4 regions of the Sphingobacterium sp. UBA1897 genome follow, and region 3 is predicted to be linked to each of the others. Evidence: riboswitches for the same ligand, from Rfam matches in the RefSeq annotation. Region 3 holds a riboswitch; each other region holds the start of a gene.
What was found. Region 3 has a riboswitch for S-adenosylmethionine ahead of B4N43_RS21930 (O-acetylhomoserine aminocarboxypropyltransferase/cysteine synthase family protein). Riboswitches for the same ligand answer to the same signal wherever they lie in the genome.

Region 1 (4,379 bases), on a different contig from region 3:
ATCAAAATAGTTTAAGAATTATTCTGCTCTTAAGATTTTCGCAGCCTCAACCATCGACTCTAAAGCCGCTTTGGTTTCTGGCCAAGCACGAGTTTTTAAACCACAGTCAGGGTTAACCCAAAGTTGTTCTGCTGGAACTACTGCTTTTGCTTTACGCAATAGATCTACCATCTCATCTTTGCTTGGAACACGTGGTGAGTGAATGTCATAAACACCTGGACCAATATCGTTTGGATATTTGAAATCACCGGCGAAAGCATTCAACAATTTCATTTGAGAGCGTGAAGTCTCAATCGTGATGACGTCAGCATCCATTGCAGCGATGTCTTCGATTACATTATTGAACTCAGAGTAACACATGTGTGTGTGAATCTGTGTATCGTCCTCTACATTTGATGAAGAAACACGGAAAGCACGTACTGCCCAGTTCAAGTAATCTTTTTGATCAGCTTTACGTAGCGGCAATCCTTCGCGGATTGCTGGTTCATCGATTTGTATGATTTTGATACCTGCTTTTTCCAGCGCTTGTACTTCATCCAAGATCGCCAATGCAATTTGGTAAGTCGTTGTTGAACGCGGTTGATCATTACGTACAAAAGACCATTGTAAGATGGTAACCGGACCAGTCAACATACCTTTAACCGGACGGTTAGTCAATGATTGAGCGTATGAAGACCAACGGACAGTCATATCTTCAGGACGGTATACATCACCATAGATAATCGGAGGTTTTACACAACGTGAACCGTAAGATTGTACCCAGCCGTTTTGTGTGAAAGCGTAACCAGCCAATTGTTCACCGAAGTATTCAACCATGTCGTTACGTTCGAATTCGCCATGTACTAATACGTCGATATCCAATTGCTCTTGAAGACGGATTGTGTTTTCAGTTTCTTCTGCGATTGCTTTATCGTACTCTGCCTGCGTGATAGCACCTTTTTTCAGGTCTGCTCTCCATTTACGAACATCTTTCGTTTGCGGGAATGAACCAATAGTTGTGGTAGGGAATGCCGGCAAGTTGAACTTCGCTTGTTGCGCTGCTTTACGGTCAGCAAATGCTGAAGTACGTTTCGCATCGTCATCAGTGATATTGCTTGTACGTGTTTTAACCTCTGGTTTGTGGATCAGTGGAGAAGTGCGACGGCTTTCAGCGGCAGCTTTGTTCGCTTCGAAGCGTTTTGCTGTTTCAGCATCAACTTCACCTTCTGCTAATACGGCTAAGTCTTTTACCTCAGCTAATTTTTGTTTAGCAAATGCTAACCAGTTTTTTACTTCAGCTGGTAGCGATTGCTCATTGTGTTCATTGTCTAAGTCGAAAGGAACGTGCAACAATGATGAAGAAGGAGCTACCCATACACGGTCTTTTCCTAATGCATCAACAGCTTGTTTGATTTTAACCAATGATTTTTCGTAATCATTTTTCCAGATGTTACGGCCTTCAACAATACCCAAAGATAATGTTAATGAAGCAGGAACTTTAGCTAGTACCGTATCCAATTGGTTTTCACCGCGTACCAAATCCAAATGTAAAGCATGGATAGGTAAGTTAACTGCGATATCTTCGTTGTCTTTTAAAGCTTCGAAGTAAGTCGTCGCGATTAATTTGATATTTTTTGCTGCTGCAGCTAATTTTTCGAAAGTAGGTTGATATAAAGCTTTTACTTTAGCATCTAAATCCAATGCTAAGAAAGGCTCGTCAATCTGGACATATTGCGCACCGGCCTCAGCTAGTTTAGCTAATATTTGCTCATATACTGGAACAAGTTTATCCAATAAATCGATGCGGTCAAAGCCAGCTTCTTTTTCTTTACCGATCAAAAGGTAAGTGATAGGACCTAATAGAACTGGTTTAGTATCGATGCCCAATGATTTTGCTTCGTTATATTCATTTAAGAATTTTTCGGACGTCAATTTGAATTCTTGATCTTTTGTGAATTCTGGCACCATATAGTGGTAGTTGGTATCCAACCACTTGGTCATTTCCATTGCAGTCACGTCGATTCCTTCTTGTTGGAAACCACGCGCCATGGCAAAATATAGATCTAAGCTGTAATTGTTGTCTACTTTATTCAATAAAGAATGGTAACGAGCAGGAATTGCACCAACAGTAAGGGTTAAATCCAATACTTGATCGTAAAAAGAGAAATCATTGGAAGGGATCAAATCTATTCCAGCATCTTTTTGTGTTTTCCAATTGCCTTCACGAATTTTTTTTGCTGTGTCCAATAATTCCTCAACAGAAGATTTTTTAGCCCAATAGGCCTCATTGGCTTTTTTCAATTCGCGGAACGCGCCCACACGAGGGTAACCTAAATTGTTAGTCAATAACATAATGAATGTTTTTAATATTTCTTTTTCAACTATATTTCTTGCTAGAGAGAGAAGGACACACTAGAATTCGGTGACTTCGGCTTATCATTCCCATATCAAGTAGGGTAGAATTTAGCACCTTGTCAAGGGACAGGTTGCTAAGGCTTCATCGGGTCTATTCCCTCTGCCTTTCTCTATAAGCGACGCTAAGTTAGAACATTTCTTTTTGAAATGCAAATTTTTTATAAAAGTGCGTCAATTTTTTATATTCTACTAAGGATAAAATTGTTTTGTTCTTTTCTTTTCATCCGTGATTTAGTGTATGTCATGTTTCAATACGCTGTGTAGCATAAAAAATGGGGAATGACTGTTTCTCATTCCCCATTCTTTTAGCTCACCAAAAGTTTGTAACCTTTTCCGTGCACATTGACAATTTCAACTTTACTATCTTCTTTTAGATATTTACGAAGTTTACTGAGAAATACATCCATACTTCTACCCGTAAAGTAGTTGTCATCATGCCATATTTTTAATAAAGCTTCTTCCCGGGTCAGCACATCATTTTTCTTTAAACAAAGCAAGCGCAGTAGTTCCGCTTCTTTAGTGGATAGTTTTTGCATCTGTCCTTTGTAAGAAATTTGCTGACTTGTATAATCAAAGAAATAATCGCCAATTTCAAATTTATCAGCAACCACTTCCTCTTCTTTGTCTCGAACACTGCGCTTCAGCAAAGCATTGATGCGGAGCAATAATTCCTCCACTCGAAAAGGCTTTGTGATATAATCATCTCCCCCTAATTCAAAGGCTTCGGTTTTATCTTCCATCATCCCCTTTGCTGTGGCAAAGATAATAGGAACAGTATTGTTTGTTTTTCTGATTTCACGTCCAACTGTAAATCCGTCCTTTTTTGGCATCATGACATCGAAAATACAGAGGTCGTAGTTATTTTTTTTGAATTGAGAAATCGCTTCATCTCCATCCGTGCATAATGTGACGTCAAATTTTCCCTTTAATTCGAGATAGTCTTTTAAAAGATCCCCCAAATTAGGATCATCTTCTGCTAATAATATCTTTTGCATAATGATTATATTAATTTTCACCAATGTCCCTTGATACTGATAAATCAGTTTTCCTCAACCTTTGAAATTTTTTAAAGAGGAAATATACAAAAAAGGAACGTTTTATTTTTTAATAGGCAAAATTACTTCAAAGGTCGTGCCCTTATCTTTTTCACTTTTAACTGTAATTTTTCCGTTCAGCCTTCTCAGGATGTCCTGGACATAACTTAAGCCAAGACCAAATCCTTTGACATTATGAACATTTCCAGTTGGAATACGGTAGAACTGGTCGAAAATCTTTTGCAGGTGATCTCGGCTCATCCCAATGCCGTTGTCGGCAATGGTGACGACAACGGTATCGCCAACATTTTTTGAATTGATGTTGACATGTAAATCTCCTTTGCTGTACTTGATGGCATTATCCAATAAATTGTAAAATACATTCGAAAAATGCAGTTCGTCACCAACAACAACATCTTTCGCCGCCGCTAGATCTATGGAAAATTTTCCGCCGATATTTTGCATCCTTAACTGCATACTGTCGGTAACTGCTGAAACAAGATCATTAATATGCACATCCACCTGGTCTAACTTTAATGTTTCCTTTTCCAATCGGGCTAGGTCAAGCACACGTTCAATATGATTTCCTAGCCTAACATTCTCATCGTAGATGATATTAGCCAATTTCTGAACGCGTTTATGGTCGGCATTGATGTCTGGATCTTTAAGTGACTCACTGGCAATCATAATTGTTGCAACAGGTGTTTTAAACTCATGCGTCATGTTGTTGATGAAATCTGTCTTCATTTCCGAAACTTTCTTTTGTCTGAAGATGATAATCAGCGTATAAGCAAAACAACCCACCAACAAGAAAAGTAGTGCCAGCATAGGTAGTAACAGATAGCCCATATTATCTGCGATTATCGCCTTTTTATTGGGGAAATAGATTGTTAATTTCCCTGGTGCGGCACCGATATCACCTTTAAAAAGTGCGGTCGAGTATTTTGTTGT
Region 2 (4,379 bases), on a different contig from region 3:
GAGACTGAAGCTCCTGCATCAGAAGAAACTGAAGGTTAATTCTTTCATAAAGTATTCGAGAAAGCCGACTCAATCTTGAGCCGGCTTTTTTTGAAACAGCCAATAGGCTAATGGTTTGCCAAATCATGTCTCACAGCTAATCGCTAAATACGAAATATATGACTATTGATCAAAGCTTTTACATCGGTTACATCAGTAAAACAAGAGGTCTTAAAGGAGAAGTACAACTATTTTTTGAATTCGAGGAATACGAGAGTTTGAATATCGATGTTGTCTTTGTGGAAGTGAACAAAAAACTTGTTCCTTATTTTGTTGATACCATTAAATTTCAAAAAAATAGTACAGCGTATGTGACATTTGAGGATGTGGATCATATCGATAAGGCTCAAGTACTTGTACGTAAAAAGCTATATCTTTCCAATGATAAGATGCCCGAGCGCGATCCAGATGATTTTAGATATACTGATTTAATCGGTTTTTTAGTGATTGATGAAAACCATGGTGAATTGGGGCAAATAACAGATGTTCAGGAATTTCCACAGCAATTTGTCGCTTCGGTAAATATGGACGGTAAAGAACTGATGTTCCCATTGTCCGATGATTTAATCTTAGGAATCGATGGCGAAGAGGAGATCATTGAAGTTGAATTGCCAGAGGGCTTGGTGGATCTTTATAAAGAATAAGCATATCCCCAAGCTTATTCAAATAAATAGCGGTATACGAACTATTGCAGTAATTTCTTATCTTGGTCTGTATATTATTACTGGCCATAATTATTGATTTATTTTGAAACCGTTATTACTGCTGCTATTCCTATTCTCGTTGTCTTCTTGTGCTTTCTTTGGGAAGAAAAAGGACTTTCCTGAAGGCAATTACCAAATGATATTGGGCTATTCAAATGAGGAGTATCATAAAGTAAAAAGAGAATCACCCCAAAATGTGGAGGCAGATGTCTATGGTAATGACCCTACGATATACCGGTCCTTTCTCTCCCTCCATGATAAAGATAAATTTGTCATGGCGATCGATGATATCCTACTCTTCGGTAAGTATAGATTCGACGGCGATCGATTAGAATTGACCGATGAGAAAAAGGGTAGTCTCGCTTTGGATATTGTTAAGGTAAAAAACGATTTTGTTCAGCTGAGAGGTGATTTTTCACAGTTTAGCTCAGCACGTGTCCCCACAAGTGAAAAACTTTATATCAACTTTGCGTTAGATAAAACCCCTATCCGGGAGACCCCGAGCAAATTTGATAGCCAAGTGAATCTATGGCGAAATGCCCCTGTAAAATCAGAAAGTGAAATGGAGATAAAAGCCAGGGCATTGAATTTTGTAGATTATTCTATCGCTTATTTCCAGCACATATCAAGTTCAGGTACACATCACGATTATCGAATGGACGGTGTTGAATCACCCATTATTTATGCTGAGAATGGCATTGTGCTCAAGGCATGGGCAGATGTTCCCGATTCTTGGAAAGAGTTATTTTACAACGAAAAAAATGCATTAATCGCCTACAAATATTTATTTGATGGTTTTAAATATGGATCGAAAGAGGAGTACCATGTTACGGGACTCTTACTGATTACATTTTATCTCAAAAATCTACGGAATTCCCTAGCAACGAATCTTTAGCCGATCCTGTTGTGACGTAGTCAGTCTCTTCGTTGTCGATGATCCTCGATCGTTAATTTTATCTGTTTTTTTAAGTCTTTTACTTTTTGGGGAGCGTAAATTCCTATTATTGCCTGGGAATAAACCTGAAGCCGTATTTATTACAGTCTTTTTGTCGCTATTTTTGCCTTTTCGAAAAAATATTTTTGTCGTTTGATTTTTTAAAACGATATTAGCAACGCTTATAGAGAAAGGCCGAGGGACTAGACCCGTTGAAGCCTTAGCAACCTGTATTGTTCAAGGTGCTAAATTCTACCCTACTCCATGTGGGAAAGATAAGTTACATGTAGATAAACGATTCCTCGACGTGTGCGTTTCGATGTAAGCCAACCAAACTAAAAACAGTTTTTTAATGAAGATTATCGATCATATCCAGAATGCCAAAGGAAAAACATTGTTTTCTTTTGAGCTATTGCCACCGGCGAAAGGGCAGGGCATCCAAAGTATTTTTAAAACCATGGATGAACTGATGGAGTTTAAACCTCCGTTTATCGACGTAACCTACCATCGGGAAGATTATATCTATAAAGAGCATGCGAGTGGATTACTGGAACGCGTTTCCTATCGTAAACGTCCTGGAACAGTGGCGATATGTGCTGCAATCATGAATAAATATAAAGTAGATGCGGTGCCCCATTTGATATGTGGTGGTTTTACAAAAGAGGAAACTGAAAATGCATTGATCGATTTGAACTTTCTGGGGATAGATAACGTCTTGGTATTACGGGGCGATGCACGTAAGGGCGATGCCGATTTTATACCGACCGATGGTGGACATGCCTTTGCAACAGACCTACTGGAACAGGTAACTGATATGAATAAAGGAAAGTATCTGCATGAAGACATTATCACATCGGAAAAGACTGATTTTTGCATCGGTGTAGCGGGTTATCCCGAAAAGCATTTTGAATCGCCAAATTTCAATACTGATTTTAAATACCTGAAACAAAAAGTCGATATGGGAGCAGAGTTTATTGTGACTCAGATGTTCTTTAATGTTGAAAAATACAAGGAGTTTGTAACAAAATGTAGGGACAATGGAATCCATGTGCCTATTATTCCAGGATTGAAACCACTGACAACGAAAAAACAGTTGGTTACCCTACCAAGGATATTTCATTTAGATATTCCGGAGGAACTGAGCGATGCTGTTTCAGCATGTAAAACGAATGCCGACGTTAGACAAGTAGGTGAAGAGTGGTTGGTGCAACAATGTCAGGAGCTGATTAAATTTGGCGCTCCGGTATTACATTTCTATACGATGAGTAATCCTGGTCCAACAAAGAAGATTGTTGAAAAACTAGCCTAACTCATAAAAATAATACGAAAAGGGAGCGCATAAGCTCTCTTTTTTTTTGGGGTAGTATTCGTTGTGAAAGCTTATAATAAGTTCAGAATTTCGATCGTGTGGTTTTAGGTCGATCTCTATATTCAGGGTTTAATAGCCTGTTTATAGTCAGATACTTGTGTTAAATAGTGTTAATTAACTTATTGGAGTCAGGATAACTTTTTAACTTAAAGTGCTAAAAAGGATTTTAACAATAGACCAAATTGACCTTATGACGTACACTAGATTAAATTCTCTACTCGGCTTTGCTTGCGGACTAATTGCTACATGTGTATATATCGCCACCGTTGAAAAGACGGTAAGCTGGTGGGATTGTGGTGAATTTATTGCCTGTGCCTACAAGCTGGAAGTGGCACACCAACCGGGAGCACCATTATTTCTTCTTATTCAGAATATATTTTCCAACCTGGCTTTGGGTAATGCAGGTAAAATCGCCTATTGGATGAATATTGGATCCGCAATCTGCAGTGGGCTTACTGTTACATTTTTATTCTGGACAATAACAGCAATTGCCAAAAAGATACTCAACAGGCAAGAGAAAGTTCAATTATCGAATTATTTCCAAATTTTTGCTGCGGGCTTAGTTGGTGCAATGGCTTTCTGCTTCAGTGATTCATTTTGGTATTCGGCTGTTGAATCCGAGGTATATGCGATGTCTTCATTGTGTACTGCGATTGTTTTTTGGGCAATTTTAAAGTGGGAAGTCCGTGCAGATGAGGAAGGTAGCGATCGTTGGCTGGTTTTTATTGCTTTTGTTATGGGCCTTTCGATCGGAGTGCACCTATTAAATCTGTTGGCAATTCCGGCTATAGCGATGGTTGTCTATTTCAGAAGAGCAGGACAGGTTAATGCGAAAGGTACAATAAAAGCTTTCTTGGTAGGAGTGCTGATCTTGGGGGCTGTTTTGTGGGGAATTATTCAATGGTTGGTCGTTCTCGCAGCTAAGGTAGACCTCTTATTTGTAAATTCATTAGGTTTAGCCTTTGGCTCAGGTATCTTCTTCTTTTGTCTGCTGTTGGGGTGCTTCCTCATTTATGGGCTATATTATTCTTATAAAAAGCGGCAATACACACTGCATACCGGGTTACTGGTCTTTTGTTTTATTCTATTTGGTTATAGCTCCTATACTATGGTTTTAATCCGTGGAAAAGCCAATCCGTCGTTAAACAATAATGCGCCGGACAATGTGTTTTCTTTTTTGGGTTATCTGAGCCGGGAGCAATATATCCGGGAACCTTTACTCAAAGGACCCAATTATGATTCACAAGTCGTTGGTGTAGAGAGTAAAACCGGTTATCGCAAAGATGAATCAGGGTATATTCCTTTTAGTCAGGTCGATAAGTATACGTTTGAT
Region 3 (4,379 bases):
ATCCAGGTGGTCTGCAAGAAATTGATGTGCGTTGATCAAATCTCTTACTGTAAATTCAGGAAAAGATAGGTAGTAAGGCTGTCCAGTAGCTGGGTTTACAGATAGCGGATTACTGCTATTATATGCTGATCCTATGACATTGGCGCAGATAATATAATAATCGTTTGAATCAAATAATTCACCTGTTCCAAAAAGACCTGACCACCAATCCAGTACATCTGCATTGGCCGTTAGTGCATGGCAAACCCAGATCACATTACTGCGATCAGCGTTGGGTTTGCCAAATGTTTCATAACTGATTTGTAAATCAGTAAGCTCTCTTCCATTTTCAAATACAAAAGGCTCCGGGTGCAGATAAATATGCTTACTCATTTTACGTTTAAGTTTAAGCCGAAAAAATCTGATTATTTAATTTTATCAAAAGCTTGTTGTAAATCAGCTTTGATGTCATCAATATGTTCTATTCCTACAGAAAGACGTAATAAACCTTTGAACACTCCAGCATTGGCTTGATCTTCATCACTCAATTGTTGGTGAGTAGTCGCTGCTGGATGGATAATCAATGACTTCGTATCACCGACGTTGGCCAGGTGACTGATCAATTCTAAGCTGTCGATAAAGCTATTGGCCTTTTGTGCTGCGTCACCTTTGAGCTGGAAAGAAAGCACTGCACCATAGCCATTTTTAAGGTATTTTTGTGCGTTAGCGAAGCTCGGAGAGCTTTTTAAGCCCGGATAGTTTACTTTTTCTACCTGTGGATGCGCCTCAAGCCATTTAGCTATCTCTAAAGTGTTGTCTACATGGCGTTGCACCCGCAAAGACAGGGTTTCAAGTCCTTGTAGTAATAAGAATGAATTGAAAGGGGAGAGTGCTGGTCCGAAATCCCGAAGCCCTTCCACACGTGCCCGAATGGCAAATTGAATATTTCCAAACGGTCCGCCTTCACCGAAAACTTCGGAAAAAACTAAGCCATGATAGCCTTCAGATGGTTCGGAAAATTGAGGGTATTTTCCATTGCCCCAATTGTAGTTTCCGCCGTCGACGATGACACCACCAATGCTTGTACCATGTCCACCGATCCATTTAGTAGCCGATTCAACCACCACATTCGCACCATACTCCAAAGGTTTAAATAAATATCCCCCAGCTCCAAAAGTATTATCGACGATTAACGGTAAGTCATATTTTTTTGCTACTGCAGCAATTTTCTCAAAGTCTGGAATATTGAAACTTGGGTTTCCAATTGTTTCAACATAGATGGCCTTTGTTTTATCATCAATGAGGGCTTCAATTTTATCTGCCTCGGCGTCCGTTGCAAATCGAGCTTCGATGCCCAGACGTTTAAAAGAAACTTTAAACTGGTTGAATGTACCGCCGTATAAGTTGGATCCGGCAACAAAATTGTCACCACTTTCCAAGATATTATTTAATGCAATAAACTGTGCCGCCTGGCCAGATGCGACAGCAACAGCCGCGACTCCACCTTCCAGTGCCGCAATACGTTGTTCGAAAACATCCGTGGTAGGATTCATAATCCGTGTATAAATATTGCCGAACTGCTTTAATGCAAATAAGTTTGCGCCGTGTTCGGCATTTTCAAATACAAAAGATGTTGTTTGATATATAGGAACTGCTCTAGATCCCGTAGTAGGGTCAGCGACTTGGCCAGCGTGAACCTGAAGAGTTTCGAATTTTAAATTTTTGTTTGAAGACATAATATATCAGATTTTAAGGGTTCAAAAAGAAATTGCTAAGTAAAAAGAGAAGCATACACACCTCCTTGAAGGGTCTGTTAAATCTTTATCCAAGAAAAAGGAAATGATTCTTAACAAGCGTGGAAGTGCATATGCATACGCATTCGCATCAATACAGTTGTATGATGGCTTACACTTTCGCTTATCGTGCGGCTCACTTGTGTTGAACCTGAATTTTTAATGGACTTCAGTAGTTTAATAATCATTGTCTTATGTTATTTATATGCTCCAAAACGATATTGTTTTGGACAGGAATTGGCACCTTTTCAAACAAATTGAAGGTTGCCAGTGGGTCATTGAGCCAGTCTCTCGCCACTTCTTTATAAATCAAGACCTACTGATTAAGGGAGGTGTTGATTAGAAATCTTCTTTCGAAGACGATACAAATATAAACTCTTTTTTTATTAAAGCAAAAGAAAAGCTGTTTTTTAGTTAAAGGAATTTTGAATAACATACCGATCGGATCGCATATTGTCCGATGAAACTTGATAAGTAACTGCCAATCGGGTATTACGATTTCTTTAAGTTGATCCGTTCTGCAATTTGATTTAAATCTGTTAAAAGAGGTTTAAGTGCATCAATTCTACTATGGATATCATACGTCAGGTGGTGATTCGTCTTTTTGTTTAACGATAGCGAAAGACCCACCAAATGGGAGTTGACCTGATAAGAGAGTGCCTGAAAATGGTGTATATGTGACCAATCCATCCATTTGTGTTCGGGTTCTTTTTTCATTTGATTGATAGCGTCTGAAAACAGGGCCATGGCAGTCTGCGCTTTTTTTCTAGCCAGTCGTATATCAAACGAACTTTGTCTCTCGTCCGACAGACGGTTATTGATGATCTGGAAATAATGTTCGTTGTAAAGGGATACTTCTTTTGCCAGCTGAACCATGCCTGTGCTCTGGCGTACGGGGATCAAGAAATAACCTGCTATAGCCAAGAATGCTCCAATGAGTGTGAAAAGTATTCGGCTGCCTAAAATGAGATTGATATTGCCTTCAAACAAATTGAGCGCAATTACAATTCCCAAGGTAATAAAGATGACACTGACCATATAATTAGATCGATTGAATAAAAAGAATCCGAAAAGACCTAATGCAGCTATGGTAAGAAGAGCCGGGAGAAAATGAATAGCAATTAAGCAGAATATGCCAACGATTATACCCGAGAATGTGCCTACAATACGCTCTATATTACGCTTTTTTGTCATTGAAAATGCTGGTCTGGCAACAATAGCGATCGTCAGTAAGATCCAATAGGTATATTTAAAATCTAAAAATAAAATACCGATCAATGCGCCTGTTCCAAAAAGAAGAGCCATCCGAACGGCAAATCGAAAAAGCGGGTTATTCAGATGGAGTTTACTTTTTAGATCAGCAAGATTGCGCAAAGGTCGATTGATAAATTGTTGGTACTCACTGCTGTCAATCTTATCCTGGATTTCCTGATTTTGATAAAAAGCCACCTGAATTCGGTTGAGCACTTCAATAATTGCTTCGATGTTGCTTATGATCGAACATAATATACTTTTTGCTTGACCGGCCTGCTCTTCTTGAATTTCTTTTAAATCCTGTAAGAGGGCATTAATTTTAAAGTTATTGTGATATAATTGATGTGCATACCGAAACCTCTTGTTAGGTTGTGAAAAGCTATCAATTTCTAAAGCTAATAATTTGATTGTTTGACGGATTAAAGGGAGGCTGCCCGTGTCTGCAAGGTTTTTGCGAATCGCATCATAATCGTGATCAAGTGCAATAATTAACTCATGGAGGTCAATTAACCCATAAACTTGACTGAGCCAATAATTGCTTTTATGCCACTGTTGGCTTATGATTTTTTTTTCTCGAAAAAGAAGCGACCTGATTTTTTCCTGCTGTTCGCTGATCTGGCCATGAATTTTGCCTACGCGACTGTACGTTATATTCAAAGGAATATCGGGATCGTAAGACTGGGATCGTATCAATAGAAATTGGGATAATCCATGAAAACCATTGGCCATCGCATGTTTTAGCGAGCGATAAGGTTGTATATAGGCCTGTAAAAGGCTAAAAAAGTAATATATAATGGATCCTGTTGTAATCTGTAAACTAACTGCAAGGGGGTGTTGCGGGGCCATTCCGATCACAAAACTCATGAGAATCAATGTCATGTTTCCAATTGCAGCATAACGAGCTCCAAAAATACCGTATAACGTACATATAAAACCGGCCGCCGCTAGCAATATAACCAAGGGCCAATGATACGGAAATACAATCGCTGTAAACAATGATGCAACGAAAAAGGTGGGAATACATACGAGAGCAGAAGAAAGTTTATCCTTTCTGTTTCCAGGAGGATCTGTGAGTGTTGTTAATAACGATCCGACACCGATTCCAATTGCCGTGCTCGCTTGCGCTCCCAATAAGTAGATCGCTAAACTTGGCAAGATGCTGATGGAAACATTACGTAATGCGTCTCCAGAATGCTCGCCATGCATAAATCGTATCATAAGGATATAAATACGGTAGAATCTTTTCTTCAATGATACAGTGCTCATTAATCAGTTTACTAATTTTCTGTGTAAAAATACAAATATTATGCTTAATATTTTTTGTATACAATTTATTTGTTTTGATTTTTGTTT
Region 4 (4,379 bases), on a different contig from region 3:
AAGAGGTAAAAGACTTATGCACCGATGTCATGAAAGAGTATACCCTGAGTACGGCTTTTGAAAATGTCTTTCGCGATGCAACACAGAAGAACAATACCGAGATTATCTTTTCGGTCAATTTTCTGGCACCGAATAATACAGCCCCCTGGGACATGTACCTAGGCGATTGGATCGCTGCTTCACCTTTACAAAACCTGGTGGATACCTATGAATGCAAAGATGGTTTGCCTTATGGTGAATCACCCTTAACTGACCGAGCCAATCCCTTCAAAGATAGGGATCCGCGCTTGAGCAAAACAATTTTCGTGGATCATCCTGACTTTGGCGGCGGTAAGATCCATACACCGTCCAATCCGCGGCCTACAGGTTATGGGGTATTGAAATTTTTGGATCCGGCCAACTTACCTTTTGGCTTTTCAACATTGAGCCAACAGGATGCGGTTGTACTGCGGTTTGGGGAGGTGTTATTGATGTATGCTGAAGCACAAAATGAAATCGCCGGACCAGACCCATCGGTTTACGATGCCATGAATACCTTGAGAAGCCGCGTTCAGATGCCCGGGTTTCCTGCCGGTTATACCAAGGAAAAAATGCGCGACCGTATCCGCCACGAAAGAAGGGTTGAACTCGCTTTCGAAGGACTACGGCATTACGACTTGATTCGTTGGCATATCGCAGGCGAAGTACTCAATGCGGTCAAAGACAGTAAAGTGCCTTATCATTTTGAGGACAAATTTTACCGCTGGCCATTACCACAAACAGAAATTGAGAAAAGCGCAGGTGTGTTAATTCAGAATCCAAACTATAAATAATAAGATTATTGCCTTCTTTTAAATCGGCAATTTCCTAAACCAACCACAGCAGCGCGCACGAAGTCCTTTCGATGCGCGCTTTTTTTTTGCCGATAACGATTACTGTAAAGGAATCAGGACATTCTGTTCCAAGCGTACAGGGACATGCTTCACCGAGGTAAAACCGTCTTCCTTGGAAATGATGTTGGAAAGATCCAATCCTCTTTTGGAGAACGTACTGATCAAAGCTGTTCTAAAGGTTGCCTTGGCTGAACCCCAGCCTTGTCCCAAAATGGTGTCATTGTTGAGCTGTATCAGTTCATCTGTTGAGTAATAACTGAATTTTTCCAGTAAGTGTTGGTAAAGATTTGTTGTAGTAGCCATACAATTTAAAAATTTAAAGGATTAAACCATAAACTGTATCCAGATCTTGTTGGGGAAAATAATCGTTCAGCGACGTTTATTTTGGTCGAAACCCGTATTAATTTACCACCGCGGTGCCTGCACTCGGTTGGTATTGCATCATGCAATTCTGAATACTCTACAAATATAGTAGATTATTTTTTATAATAAAAAATATTTTTGTTTTTAAGGGTAAATGGGCGTTAGCAACAGGAATACGGAGGTCAAAAGCGAGGCGCGTGGTTGGCTGTGATTTGGTTATGAAGCGGATAGCTGGGCGAAAAATTTATCATGTTACTGTAATCTCATCGAAAATACTTTTAAAAATAGAGATAAGACAATACTTTTGCGCCATGAATAGAATTGCGGAAATTAACGAATACATTGCTGCCGAACGCGAGGTATTATTGCAACACCCTTTATATCGTAAGATCAAAACGATCAAGAATCTACGTTCTTTTACAGAAGGGCATGTGTACGCTGTATGGGATTTTATGTCTTTACTAAAAGCTTTACAGATTAAATTGACCTGTACGACTTTACCTTGGTTTGCGAGTGAGCATCCATCAACACGCTATCTAATCAACGAAATTGTATTGGCTGAGGAGTCGGATGAATACATTGATGGCCGCCGTTTGAGCCATTTTGAGATGTATCTGGACGCCATGGATGCCATGGGTGCCGACCTTCATCTGGTCAACAAATTTATTGCTCAAGCCAAAAAATCGAGCAACATATTCGATGTCATTGCAACGACCACATTGGACAAGCGGATCAAAGACTTTTTGAATTTTACATTCGAAGTGATTGCTGAGGGCGAGGTGCATAAAATTGCTGCAGCATTTACATTTGGACGCGAAGATCTTATCCCGGGAATGTTTACCTCTATTTTGGAAGAAATTAAAACAAACTTTCCTACAGCCAATCTGGATAGCTTTATTTATTATTTTCAACGCCATATTGATCTTGACGGCGACGAGCATGGACCGTTGGCGATGCAGATGATCACAGATCTTGCCAAGGACGATGAGGTTAAATGGACGGAAATGAAAGAGATCAGTAAAATTGCGCTACAAAAAAGAATCCAGTTGTGGAATGCAATAGAAGATTCCTTATACGGATAATCTATTATTATACCGTCGAGAAAGGCCTTTCAAATCATGATTTGAAAGGCCTTTTTTATGTGCTGTAAAAAAGGATATTGTAAGGACTTCTTGGCAGATATTGGTCTTTTTGTTTGAATTGATGAAAAAATGTCTTTTTTCCATAACATATTGGCGTTTGTGAAGAAATCCAAGTTCCAATAAGTGTCTAAGTTTGCAACGCAAAAAAATTACATAGCACACGTGAACTTTTTTCCTCCCTATTGGGCAAAAGGCATACTAACCATGGGATTGTTAGTATGCGCTATTTCGGACACCTTCGCCCTCGATTCTTTGCGTATGTCGCTGAAAGACATGATCGACAAAGCACTACAAAACAGTAAATACATCGAGCAGTCCTATTTGCAGCTCAAAGAAACTGAGGTGGCAGTACAGCAGCAACGCATGGAGTTGCTCCCTAAGATTTCCGCCAGAGCTTCTGCTAGTTATGCAAGTAATATGCCTGTATATGACCAGGGGCTTTTAAATAAACCTTCCCAGCATGATATTCTTCATTACTTGTACGATAGCGGCCTGGATTTTTATCTGAACCTCTACAATGGGCATCGGGACCTAATGAAAATAGAGTCCAAAAAACTGGAAAATGAGCTGGCTAGAATCGATTGGAAGAATGCCGCAGCACAGACGAAATTGGAGGTTTGCAATCTTTTTTTGGATTTGGAACTGTCGTATAGTAACCGATCTTTAATCGAGCAGGATATTGCTGATCAACGGGTACAGCTCAAGGAGATTGAGCATCTGTATAAGGCGGGCGTGGTATTACACAGTGACGTCTTGCGTATTTCGTTGGAACTTTCGAAGCGGGAACTGTTGCTCGTGCAGATCGGTCATGATATTCAGGCTGCAAATCAGAAGCTGCAGCTAATTGGCGGTATTACAGCAGAGATTATCCCCTTGACCGAACCTTTTAAAGTGGAAAGCCCCAGCTATGAAGCGCTTGTTGCCGAAGCGCGAAGCCATGCTTTTTCCCTTCTAAAATCCGAACAGGAAGTTGTTTTGAAGAAATTGTCGGTCAAACAGGCGCGATCAAATTATCTTCCTGAGTTGGGTTTGACCAGCACATTTACCTTTGCCAATCCACAGGTCTTCTTGTATCCCTATAATCCCAGCTGGTATAATCTGAGTATCACAGGGCTCAAATTAAGCATACCGATCTCGGCTATCTATCTCAATAAAAACGTGGTGCGCGGAGCACAGATCGCATTGGATCGACAAGAGGTAAAACACCATCATGAAGAGGAGATTCTGGAAAATCAGCTGTTACAGGCCCTGTTGGATTATCAATTGGCTATTAAGCAGCAGGACGTCTGTCAAAACAATAAGGCGTTGGCGCAGGAAAATGCACGAATTATAAAAAACAGGTATTTTAAATCATCGGCTTTGATTACGGATCTATTGGATGCTGATATGCAATACCTAAAAACACTTTTTGATCTTGAAACCGCACATATTGCGATACAGAAACATTATTATTTTATCGAATTTTTGAAGGGTACTATCTAATGAAACCTAAATCACGAAGAACAGTTGTGGAGGCACAACTCACTCGAATCACCAACTGGTTGGCCGGAATTGTCTTGTTGGCCTTGTTGTTATGGGGCGCTCAAGCATTATGGATGCGACTGCGGTATACCTACACAAATGATGCACAGGTAACACAGTATATCAATCCCATTGTTTCTCGGGTAGGAGGATATGTGGTTTCTGTGCATTATCACGATCATCAATTGGTTAAACGGGGTGATACCTTGTTGCTTATAGATAATAAGGAATATAAATATGAGGCTGATCAGGTAGCTGCATCCGTCAATAAGGAAGCTGCAGAGATCAATGTTCTTCATAGTCAAAAGGAAATTCTCCAGGCGGAACATGAATCTTTACGGACCTCAATTGCTGCCGGGGAGGCTCGGGTAACCAAGCAACAGTTGGAATATGATCGCTATAATTATTTGTTTCAGGAAAAGTCTGCAACGGCACAGCAACTGGAGGATGTAAAAGCAACGTTGGATGTGTATAAGAGTGA

Region 1: it holds a riboswitch for S-adenosylmethionine, as region 3 does, so the genes downstream of both, metE (5-methyltetrahydropteroyltriglutamate--homocysteine S-methyltransferase) here and B4N43_RS21930 (O-acetylhomoserine aminocarboxypropyltransferase/cysteine synthase family protein) in region 3, are expected to answer to the same signal.
Region 2: it holds a riboswitch for S-adenosylmethionine, as region 3 does, so the genes downstream of both, metF (methylenetetrahydrofolate reductase [NAD(P)H]) here and B4N43_RS21930 (O-acetylhomoserine aminocarboxypropyltransferase/cysteine synthase family protein) in region 3, are expected to answer to the same signal.
Region 4: it holds a riboswitch for S-adenosylmethionine, as region 3 does, so the genes downstream of both, B4N43_RS13945 (5-oxoprolinase) here and B4N43_RS21930 (O-acetylhomoserine aminocarboxypropyltransferase/cysteine synthase family protein) in region 3, are expected to answer to the same signal.

The regions. Positions count from the first base shown of each region.
Region 1 is NZ_DDGR01000001.1:206,023-210,401, forward strand. Features, by position in the region: gene metE (5-methyltetrahydropteroyltriglutamate--homocysteine S-methyltransferase) at 19-2,331, opposite strand; SAM riboswitch class I at 2,410-2,513, opposite strand; gene B4N43_RS00810 (response regulator transcription factor) at 2,700-3,389, opposite strand; gene B4N43_RS00815 (sensor histidine kinase) at 3,492-4,379, opposite strand, start outside.
Region 2 is NZ_DDGR01000018.1:368,068-372,446, forward strand. Features, by position in the region: gene B4N43_RS09825 (30S ribosomal protein S16) at 1-39, shown strand, start outside; gene rimM (ribosome maturation factor RimM) at 159-683, shown strand; gene B4N43_RS09835 (hypothetical protein) at 787-1,638, shown strand; SAM riboswitch class I at 1,857-1,959, shown strand; gene metF (methylenetetrahydrofolate reductase [NAD(P)H]) at 2,030-2,986, shown strand; gene B4N43_RS09845 (DUF2723 domain-containing protein) at 3,237-4,379, shown strand, end outside.
Region 3 is NZ_DDGR01000031.1:281,272-285,650, forward strand. Features, by position in the region: gene B4N43_RS21925 (homoserine O-acetyltransferase family protein) at 1-372, opposite strand, end outside; gene B4N43_RS21930 (O-acetylhomoserine aminocarboxypropyltransferase/cysteine synthase family protein) at 405-1,715, opposite strand; SAM riboswitch class I at 1,971-2,083, opposite strand; gene B4N43_RS21935 (FUSC family protein) at 2,265-4,292, opposite strand.
Region 4 is NZ_DDGR01000023.1:145,482-149,860, forward strand. Features, by position in the region: gene B4N43_RS13940 (RagB/SusD family nutrient uptake outer membrane protein) at 1-812, shown strand, start outside; gene B4N43_RS13945 (5-oxoprolinase) at 912-1,175, opposite strand; SAM-I-IV-variant riboswitch at 1,243-1,336, opposite strand; gene B4N43_RS13950 (DUF3050 domain-containing protein) at 1,547-2,317, shown strand; gene B4N43_RS13955 (TolC family protein) at 2,582-3,859, shown strand; gene B4N43_RS13960 (HlyD family secretion protein) at 3,859-4,379, shown strand, end outside.